3 regions of the Streptomyces sp. NPDC086080 genome follow, and region 2 is predicted to be linked to each of the others. Evidence: riboswitches for the same ligand, from Rfam matches in the RefSeq annotation. Region 2 holds a riboswitch; each other region holds the start of a gene.
The links. Region 2 has a riboswitch for cobalamin ahead of ACIF9R_RS03685 (ribonucleoside-diphosphate reductase subunit alpha). Riboswitches for the same ligand answer to the same signal wherever they lie in the genome.

Region 1: it holds a riboswitch for cobalamin, as region 2 does, so the genes downstream of both, ACIF9R_RS05675 (cobalamin biosynthesis protein) here and ACIF9R_RS03685 (ribonucleoside-diphosphate reductase subunit alpha) in region 2, are expected to answer to the same signal.
Region 3: it holds a riboswitch for cobalamin, as region 2 does, so the genes downstream of both, ACIF9R_RS26795 (energy-coupling factor ABC transporter permease) here and ACIF9R_RS03685 (ribonucleoside-diphosphate reductase subunit alpha) in region 2, are expected to answer to the same signal.

The regions. Positions count from the first base shown of each region.
Region 1 covers NZ_JBITRU010000003.1:340,586-343,814, reverse strand. The annotation lists gene ACIF9R_RS05685 (anion permease) at 1-1,107, shown strand, start outside; gene ACIF9R_RS05680 (hypothetical protein) at 1,139-1,360, shown strand; cobalamin riboswitch at 1,547-1,690, shown strand; gene ACIF9R_RS05675 (cobalamin biosynthesis protein) at 1,810-2,751, shown strand; gene ACIF9R_RS05670 (cobyric acid synthase) at 2,748-3,229, shown strand, end outside.
Region 2 covers NZ_JBITRU010000002.1:357,405-360,633, reverse strand. The annotation lists gene mctP (monocarboxylate uptake permease MctP) at 1-955, shown strand, start outside; gene ACIF9R_RS03690 (GNAT family N-acetyltransferase) at 1,033-1,539, shown strand; cobalamin riboswitch at 1,552-1,728, shown strand; gene ACIF9R_RS03685 (ribonucleoside-diphosphate reductase subunit alpha) at 1,851-3,229, shown strand, end outside.
Region 3 covers NZ_JBITRU010000026.1:40,494-43,722, forward strand. The annotation lists gene ACIF9R_RS26790 (ABC transporter substrate-binding protein) at 1-956, opposite strand, end outside; cobalamin riboswitch at 1,160-1,343, shown strand; gene ACIF9R_RS26795 (energy-coupling factor ABC transporter permease) at 1,373-2,083, shown strand; gene ACIF9R_RS26800 (energy-coupling factor ABC transporter substrate-binding protein) at 2,080-2,577, shown strand; gene cbiQ (cobalt ECF transporter T component CbiQ) at 2,585-3,229, shown strand, end outside.

The DNA.
Region 1 (3,229 bases), on a different contig from region 2:
GCCATGTCCGCCGTGCTGAACCTTGTCGGCGCATTCCTCTCGGTGGAGGTCGCCAACACGATCTCCAAAGGCCTCGTCGACGAGGCCGGCATCCGTCCCGAGGTCATCTTCGCCGCGTTGGTCGGCGCGATCCTCTGGAACCTCCTGACCTGGCTGGTCGGACTGCCGTCCAGTTCCTCGCACGCCCTCATGGGCGGTCTGATCGGCGCCACCGTCGCCTCCGCCGGCTTCGGCGCGGTGCACGGCGACGTCCTCGTCACCAAGGTGCTGATCCCGGCGATCGCCGCGCCGCTGGTGGCCGGACTGGCCGCGATGCTCGCGACCCGGCTGACCTACCGCATGGGCGGCAAGGCCAACGGCAAGTCCGCCGAGAAGGGCTACCGCGCCGGCCAGATCGCCTCCGCCGGTCTGGTCTCCCTCGCCCACGGCACCAACGACGCCCAGAAGACAATGGGCATCATCACGCTCGCCCTGGTGGCCGGCGGCGCCGTCGCCCCCGACTCCGACCCGCCCCTGTGGGTCATCCTCTCCGCGGGCATGGCCATCGCGCTGGGCACCTACCTCGGTGGCTGGCGCATCATCCGCACCATGGGCAAGGGCCTGACCGACCTCCAGCCGCAGCAGGGCTTCGCCGCCCAGACCAGCGCCGCGACGGTCATCCTGGCCTCCTCGCACCTCGGTTTCTCCCTCTCCACCACGCATTCCGTTTCGGGTTCCGTGATGGGCGCGGGCCTGGGCCGCAAGGGCGGCGTCGTCCGCTGGTCCACCGCGACCCGGATGTTCGTCGCCTGGGGTCTGACACTGCCGGCGGCCGCCGTCGTCGCGGCCCTCGCCGAGTGGATCTGCGGCTTCGGCAGCTGGGGCACCGCCGTCGTGGCCGTCTTCCTGATCGCCTCCAGCGCGGCGATCTGGAAGATCTCCCGGCGCGAGGTCGTCGACCACACCAACGTCAACGACCACGAGGAATCCGGTGAGGAGCCGTCCGGCGTGGTGACGCAGGCCATGGCCGCGGTCACCCCGCCCCCCGCGGGCACCGTCACCGAGGACCTCTCGGCCACGATCCCGGCCCCCGCCGAGCCGGCACCGCCGGCCAAGACCGCCGTCTGACCGCGGCCCGGCACGAAGGAAGAAGAGCACCATGAAGATCGACTGGGCGGCCCTCGGCTCCGTCTTCGGCGTCAGCCTCGTGGTCACGGTGGCCCTGGTGGGCCTGTTCACCCTCGGTATCAGCGGCCTGTCCCGCCGCGAACGGGCCGCCGCGCAGGGCCAGTCCGCCGGCCTGGCGGTCACCGGCGCCTACGTCTGCTTCGCCGCGTGCGCGGCGGCGGTGGCGTACGGGATCTACCTGATCATGGCCTGAGTACCACCTGAACCCGCCGCGGTCGTCATCCGACCGCGGAGCGTCTCCGTCCGACGGGCGGTGCGTGAGCTCCCGGCTCCCGCACCGCCCGTCGGCGTGTGCCCCCGCCGCCCGCCGTTCACCCACTGGAGCCCCGCTGTGGGCCTCAGCACACTTCAGCCCCGCAGGTCAACGGCAGGTTGACGGCCGTTGACGGACCGTGGTGGACTGCCTCAGCCAATACGGCGGCAGAAGAGGAAGCCGGTGCGATTCCGGCGCGGTCCCGCCACTGTCACCGGGGTGGAACACCCCCGGGAGCCAGGAACTCTCGCCGCCGGTCTCGTCGAGCCAGGGCGTGGACACCCTGAGTGAGGACACATCGCCATGCGCGGCAGCCTGCCGAGGTCGATCAGCGACTCCCCACCCCGCTTCGGGGCCGCTCCCTCCGGATCCGTCACCGGCTGAACCCGATGGGTGCCGATCGCGTGTTCGCGTACGGTGCCGCCGCCGGCCTCCTCGGCGACCTGCTGCTCGGCGATCCCCGCCGTGGGCACCCGGTCGCCGGTTTCGGGCGGGCCGCGGCTGCCGTGGAACGGGTGCTGTGGCGGGACGACCGCGGCCGGGGCGCCGTGCACACCGCCGTGTGCGTCGGCTCGGCCGTCGCACTGGGGAGCCTGGCCGCCCGCTGCGTACGCTCCTCCCCCACCGCCTCCGCCGCCCTGACCGGCGTCGCCACCTGGGCCGTCGTCGGCGGGACCTCGCTGGCCCGTGAGGCCCGCGCCATCGGACGGGCGCTGGAGGCGGGGGACGTCGAGGCGGCACGGGCCCGCCTGCCGCACCTGTGCGGCCGGGATCCGCAGACGCTGGACGCGGACCGGATCGCCCGCGCGGTGGTCGAGTCCGTCGCCGAGAACACCTCGGACGCCGTGGTGGGCGCCCTGGTGTGGGGCGCCGCCGCCGGGGTGCCGGGCCTGCTCGGCTTCCGGGCCGTCAACACCCTGGACGCGATGGTCGGCCACAAGTCCCGCCGCTACCGCCGCTACGGCTGGGCATCCGCCCGCCTCGACGACATCGCGGGCTGGCCGGGGGCCCGGCTGACCGCCGTACTCGCCGCGCTCGGCGGTCCGGACCCGCGCGGTGCCGTACGGGCCTGGCGGGCCGACGCGTACCGACATCCGAGCCCCAACGCCGGGCCCGTCGAAGCGTCCTTCGCGGGCGCCCTCGGCGTACGGCTCGGCGGGACCCTCTCCTACGGCGGACGGGTCGAGCACCGGCCCGTCCTCAACAGCGGCGGGCGGGCCGTGACCGTGTCCGACATCGACCGGGCGGTACGGCTCTCACGGCGCGTCGGCTGGCTCGCCCTCGGCGCCGGCGCCCTCGCGCGGAGCGTCGTGAAGGGACGTACGCCATGAGCGGTGGGGGTCTGCTGGTCGCCGGGACCACCTCGGACGCCGGCAAGAGCGTGGTCACCGCCGGGATCTGCCGGTGGCTGGTGCGGCAGGGCGTCAAGGTCGCGCCGTTCAAGGCGCAGAACATGTCGCTGAACTCGTTCGTCACCCGGGAGGGCGCCGAGATCGGGCGGGCGCAGGCGATGCAGGCGCAGGCCGCCCGGGTCGAGCCGACGGCGCTGATGAACCCCGTGCTGCTCAAGCCGGGCGGTGAGCGGTCCAGCCAGGTGGTGCTGCTGGGCAGGTCCGTCGGTGAGATGAGCGCGCGCGGCTACCACGGCGGACGCCAGCAGCGGCTGCTCGGCACGGTGCTGGACTGCCTGGAGCAACTGCGGGACGCGTACGACGCGGTGATCTGCGAGGGCGCGGGCAGTCCCGCCGAGATCAATCTGCGGCGCACGGACATCGTGAACATGGGGATCGCCCGGGGCGCCGGACTGCC
Region 2 (3,229 bases):
GATCTTCGCCTCGGCCAGGGAGGCGTACAGCGAGACCAACCCGGCCACGGGCAAGCCGCGCGGTGCGCTGGTACCGGGTGAGGCGGGCCAGTGGACGTACGCCACGCTGGCGTTCGGCTCGGCGCTCGCGCTGTTCATGTACCCGCACTCGATCACGGCGACGCTGTCCTCGCGCAGTCGTGAGGTGATCCGCCGCAACACCACGATCCTGCCGTTGTACTCGCTGATGCTGGGCCTGCTGGCGCTGCTCGGCTTCATGGCGATCGCGGCGGGTGTGAAGGTGCAGAACGGCCAGCTGGCGATCCCGCAGTTGTTCGAGAACATGTTCCCCGCGTGGTTCGCGGGAGTGGCCTTCGCGGCGATCGGCATCGGCGCACTGGTGCCGGCGGCGATCATGTCGATCGCGGCGGCGAACCTGTTCACCCGCAACATCTACAAGGACTTCATCAAGCCGGACGCGACGCCGAGGCAGGAGACCAAGGTCTCCAAGATCGTGTCCCTGCTGGTGAAGGTGGGTGCGCTGGCCTTCGTCCTGACCATGGACAAGACGGTCGCCATCAACTTCCAGCTGCTCGGCGGCATCTGGATCCTGCAGACCTTCCCCGCGCTGGTGGGTGGCCTGTTCACCCGCTGGTTCCACCGCTGGGCGCTGATCGGCGGCTGGGCGGTCGGCATGATCTACGGCACGGTCGCCGCGTACGGGGTGGCCTCGCCGACGCAGAAGCACTTCGGCGGGTCCGCGAAGGAGATTCCGGGCATCGGCGAGATCGGCTACATCGGCCTCACGGCCTTCGTGCTCAACGTGCTGGTGACGGTCGTGCTGACCTTCGTCCTGCGGGCCCTGAAGGCGCCCGAGGGCATCGACCGGACCAGGCCGGAGGACTACACGGCGGACGCGGGCGAACCCGGCGTCCGGACGGAGCTCCCGGCCGCCACGGCGGGCAGCGCCCACTGACGCCGCGGGCACACCGAGTGACGGGCCGCCGGGAGAACCGGCGGCCCGTTGCCGTACCCGTCCGGCACACTCGCGGCATGGACATCGTCATTCGGCCGGTGGAGCCCGGCGAGTACGGGGAACTCGGCGAGATCACCGCACAGGCCTATCTGCTGGACGGTCTGCTGGACTTCAAAGAGAGCGACGGGTACCTCGGTGAGCTCCGGGACGTGGCGAAGCGGGCCGCGGCCGCCGAGGTGCTGGTGGCCACGGAGCACGGGGCGGTGCTCGGCGGGGTGACCTTCGTCCCGGGCCCCGGTCCGATGGCCGACCTGGCGGGGCCGGGCGAGACGGAGATCCGGATGCTCGCGGTGGCCCGCGCCGGCCGGGGCCGCGGCGCCGGGGAGGCCCTGGTGCGCGCCTGTGTCGACCGGGCGCGGGCGACCGGGGGGTGCCGGCGGATCGTGCTGTCGACGCAGCGCACCATGCGCTCCGCCCACCGCATCTACGAACGGCTCGGTTTCACCCGCACCCCCGAGCGGGACTGGAACCCGCTGCCCGACCTGGACGACATCATGCTCCTCACCTATGAGTTGACGCTCTGACACCGGCGCGACACAACATATGGGGCTGCTGGCGGCACCCGGCACAAGATGTATGCTCATGCTCGCTGTCGCCGCAGGGGAATCCGGTGTGAATCCGGAACTGTCCCGCAACGGTGTCCCCACGCCTGCGCCCGCCGAGGTGCGCAGGGGGAGTCAGTCCGAGGACCTGCCGACAGTGCGCCCGGCCGTCCGGTCCGGGTGCTCCGACGTCCGGGCCTCGCGGAATGGGCCGGTGGACGCGACGCCGCGTGCGCTCGTGTGCTGCCCCCTGCGCTCTTCGAGGCCCTGTGCCGAGCGAGGGAGAGCCCCACGTGACCATCGCGCCAGCCGATCCGGCCTCAGCGATCGACGCGCCCCAGGAGAGCGACCGCCCGGGGACCGCGCTGCTGCGGACCCTGACCGAGCTGACCGCCGACCTGCGGGGCGCCGACCCCGGACGGGTCGCCGCCGCCGCCCTGCGCGGCCGGTCCGCGGCCGCCGACGAGGCGCAGCTGCGGGAACTGGCCACGGAGACGGCGGCCGGGCTGATCTCCGAGGACCCCGCCTACTCCCGGCTCGCCGCCCGGCTGCTGACCATCGGCATCCGCGCCGAGGCCGCCTCGCAGGGCGTCACCTCCTTCACCGGCTCCGTCGCGGCCGGGCACCGCGAGGGGCTGATCGCCGACCGGACCGCCGCGTTCGTCCGGCGGCACGCGGACCGGCTCGACGCGCTGGTCGACCCCCGTGCCGACGACCGGTTCGGCTACTTCGGTCTGCGTACCCTGCACAGCCGTTACCTGCTGCGGCACCCGGTCACCCGCAAGGTCGTCGAGACACCCCAGCACTTCCTGCTGCGGGTCGCCGCGGGTCTCGCCGAGGACGACAGCGCCCGCTCGGTGGACGAGGTCGCCGCGCTCTACACGCTGATGAGCCGCCTGGACTACCTGCCCTCCTCCCCCACGCTGTTCAACTCCGGCACCCGGCACCCCCAGATGTCGTCCTGCTACCTCCTCGACTCCCCCAAGGACGAGCTGGACTCGATCTACGACCGCTACCACCAGGTCGCCCGCCTCTCGAAGCACGCCGGCGGCATCGGTCTGTCCTACTCCCGCATCCGCGCGCGGGGTTCCCTGATCCGCGGCACCAACGGGCACTCCAACGGCATCGTGCCGTTCCTGAAGACGCTGGACTCCTCGGTCGCCGCCGTGAACCAGGGCGGGCGGCGCAAGGGCGCGGCGGCGGTCTACCTGGAGACCTGGCACCTGGACATCGAGGAGTTCCTGGAACTGCGCGACAACACCGGGGAGGACGCCCGCCGTACGCACCATCTGAACCTCGCGCACTGGGTGCCGGACGAGTTCATGCGGCGGGTGGAGGCCGACGGGCGGTGGTCGCTGTTCTCCCCGGTGGACGTGCCGGAGCTGGTCGATCTGTGGGGCGAGGAGTTCGACGCGGCGTACCGGGCGGCGGAGGCGAAGGGCCTGGCGAGGAAGTCCCTCCCGGCGCGCGAGCTGTACGGCCGGATGATGCGCACCCTCGCGCAGACCGGCAACGGCTGGATGACCTTCAAGGACACGGCCAACCGCACCGCCAACCAGACCGCCGAGCCGGGCCACGTCATCCACTCCTCGAACCTGTGCACGGAGATCCTCGAGGTCACCGACGACGGGGAGACGGCGGTCTGCAACCTGGGGTCGGTCAACCTCGGGGC
Region 3 (3,229 bases), on a different contig from region 2:
AGCGGACCGTAGGCGGGGCGTCCGGCGCCGTCGAGGATCGTGTCGACCATGGCCCGGCGGTCCACGGCGAGGTCGAGGGCGCGGCGGACGGCGGTGTCGCCGGTGACGGGGTTGCCGGTGGGGAGGGAGACCGCGCGGAAGTCGTAGGACGTCGCCCGGTACGTCCTCCTGTGGTCGCCGCTCTTGAAGGTGGCGGCGAGGTCGGGCGGCAGGACCGCGCCGTCGAGGTCGCCGGAGCGCAGCCGGGTGGCGCGGACGTCGTCGTCGGCGATGATCGCCATGGTGAGCTTTTTCACCTTCGGAGCGCCGCCCCAGTAGTCCGGATTGGCCTTGAAGGTCAGCTTCTCGCCCTTGCTCCAGCCGGTGAGGACGTACGGCCCGGTGCCGACCGGTTCGGTGCCGAAGGCGCCGGTGTTGGGGTCCTGCCGTCCGGCGATGTGCTCGGGGACGACGGGCAGCACCGTGCGGGCGGCGAAGGCGGCGTACGGGTGGTCGAGGGTGAAGACGACCGTGTCGTCGTCGACCGCCCTGACCTCCTTGATGGCGTCCAGTTCGCTCTTGGCGGTGTTGTTGGTCCTGTCGTCCAGCACGGTGCGGTAGGTGAACACCACGTCGTCGGCGGTGAGCGGCTCGCCGTCGCTGAACCTCACGCCGTCGCGCAGGGTGTACGTGTAGGTGAGGCCGCCGTCGGTGACCTCGGGGAGCGCCTTCGCCAGCGCGGGCTCGAGGCCGAGGTCGGCGGTGCGGGCGAGGAGCCCGTCGAAGATCTTGGAGTTGCCGTCCTTGCCGTAACCGAGGAGCGGGCTGAGGGTGTCCGGTTCGCTGGAGACCCCGATCACCACGGATGCGGCGGACGCCCCGCCGTCCGCGCCGCCGGTGCCCGGCGCCGAGCAGGCGGTGACCGCCCCGGCCAGCGCCACCGTGGCGGCGGCGGCCCGTATTCGTCGGGTCGTCATCGAACCTCGCATCCCTCTTGCCTCCAAATCGCTGTTGCATATTAGTTGCAGCAAGGTTCTGCCCAGGACGGCGGGCCCTCAGTCCCCCCGTCCCGACGGTCGGCGCAGCTCCTGTCAAGCGCGTGGGTGTGCGCCGGGCCGCGAGCCGCCGGGCGCCGTCCGCGCGCCCCCGAGGGCCGCTTGTCACCGGACCGGAACGGGCATTACTGTCGCCACGCCTTGGTGACGGGAAATCGGTGCGATACCGGTGCGGCCCTCGCCACTGTGATCGGGAAGTCCGGCTCCGGCCCTCACGGGCAGCCACTGGGTTCTTCGGGACCCGGGAAGGCGGAGCACGGGCGGTGGTACCCGTCAGCCAGGAGACCGGCCAGGGCGCGTCAACCATCCACGAGGTGCTGGAGAGGGTCTGCTGAGCCATGCATATCGCCGAGGGTTTTCTGCCTCCGGCGCACGCGGTCGCCTGGGGCGTCGCGTCGGCGCCGTTCGTCGTCCACGGAGCCCGGTCGCTCATCCGTGAAGTGAGGGAACATCCCGAGAGCACCCTGCTGCTCGGCGCTTCGGGAGCGTTCACCTTCGTCCTGTCCGCGCTGAAACTGCCGTCGGTGACGGGCAGTTGCTCCCATCCCACCGGCACGGGACTGGGCGCCATCCTGTTCCGGCCGCCGGTCATGGCGGTGCTGGGCACCATCACCCTGCTGTTCCAGGCGCTGCTGCTCGCCCACGGCGGGCTGACCACCCTCGGCGCCAACGTGTTCTCGATGGCGATCGTCGGCCCGTGGGCCGGGTACGGCGTCTACCGGCTGCTGCGCCGCTGCGACGTGCCGCTGATGGCCGCCGTGTTCTGCGGCGCGTTCGTCGCCGACCTGTCGACGTACTGCGTGACCAGCGTGCAGCTGGCGCTCGCCTTCCCCGACCCGGGCAGCGGATTCCTCGGCGCCCTGGGCAAGTTCGGGGGAATCTTCGCGGTGACGCAGATCCCGCTCGCGGTGAGCGAGGGGCTGCTGACCGTGCTGGTGATGCGGATGCTGGTGCGGTCGAGCAGGGGCGAACTGACGCGGCTCGGCGTGCTCGTCACGTCGGTGGCCGGGCGGAAGCCGGCGGAGTCGGCCGGGGCGGTGGCCCGATGAGCCGTGACGCGAGGATCAACACACTGCTGCTGGCGCTGGTGGCCGCGCTGGCCGTGCTCCCGCTGGTGCTCGGGCTCGGCGACCACAAGGAGGAGCCGTTCACTGGCGCGGACGGCGAGGCGGAGACGGCGATCACCGAGATCGCACCGGAGTACGAGCCGTGGTTCTCACCGCTGTACGAACCGCCGTCCGGCGAGGTCGAGTCGGGGCTGTTCGCCCTCCAGGCGGCGATCGGCGCGGGCGTCCTCTCCTACTACTTCGGGCTGCGGCGCGGGCGGCGGCAGGGCGATGCGCGGTCGTCGGGGCCTTCCCGGGCCGGGGCGGGCACGGATACCGGCGAAGGTGACGAGGCGGGTCCGGGTACCGGCGAAGGTGACGGGGCGGGCCCGGGTACCGGCGAAGGTGACGGGGCGGGCCCGGTCGACGGCACCGGTGCCGGGGTGGACACGAGTACCGGAACCGGCGACGGCGCCGCCGCCGGACGACCGGTCTGATCGCCGGGTGCTGCCGATCGACGCGGCGGCGCACAGCAGTCGCTGGCGCCGCCGTCACCCCGTGGACAAGGCCGTGCTGGGACTGGGGCTCACCGTGCTCGCGATCTCGCTGCCGCCCCGGCCGGGCGCGGCCCTGGTGCTGGTGACCGCGCTCGTGGTGCTGCTCGGCCCGGCGGGTGTGCCCGCCCGGCGGCTGTGGCGGGCGTACCGGGTGCCGCTGGGCTTCTGTGTCACCGGGGCACTGCCGCTGCTGGTGCGGGTGGGCGGGCCGGGCGGCTTCGTGTCCCCGGCACCGGACGGGCCGCTGCACGCCGGGGAGTTGCTGCTCCGTACCTCGGCAGCCTCCCTCGGCGTGCTGCTGTTCGCGTTCACCACGCCCCTGTCGGATCTGCTGCCGCGGCTGGTGCGCGCCGGGGTGCCCGCGCCGCTCGTGGACGTGGCGCTGGTGACGTACCGGATGAGCTTTCTGCTGCTGGACTCGGTGCGCCGGGTCGGGGAGGCACAGGCGGCCCGGTTGGGGCACACCACCCGGGCTGCGACGTGGCGTTCGCTGGGCGGGCTCGGCGCGACCGCGTTCGTCCGGTCCTTCGACCGGGCGGCGCGGCTGCAGACGGGGCTCGCCGGGCGGGGTTACGACGGCACCCTGCGCGTG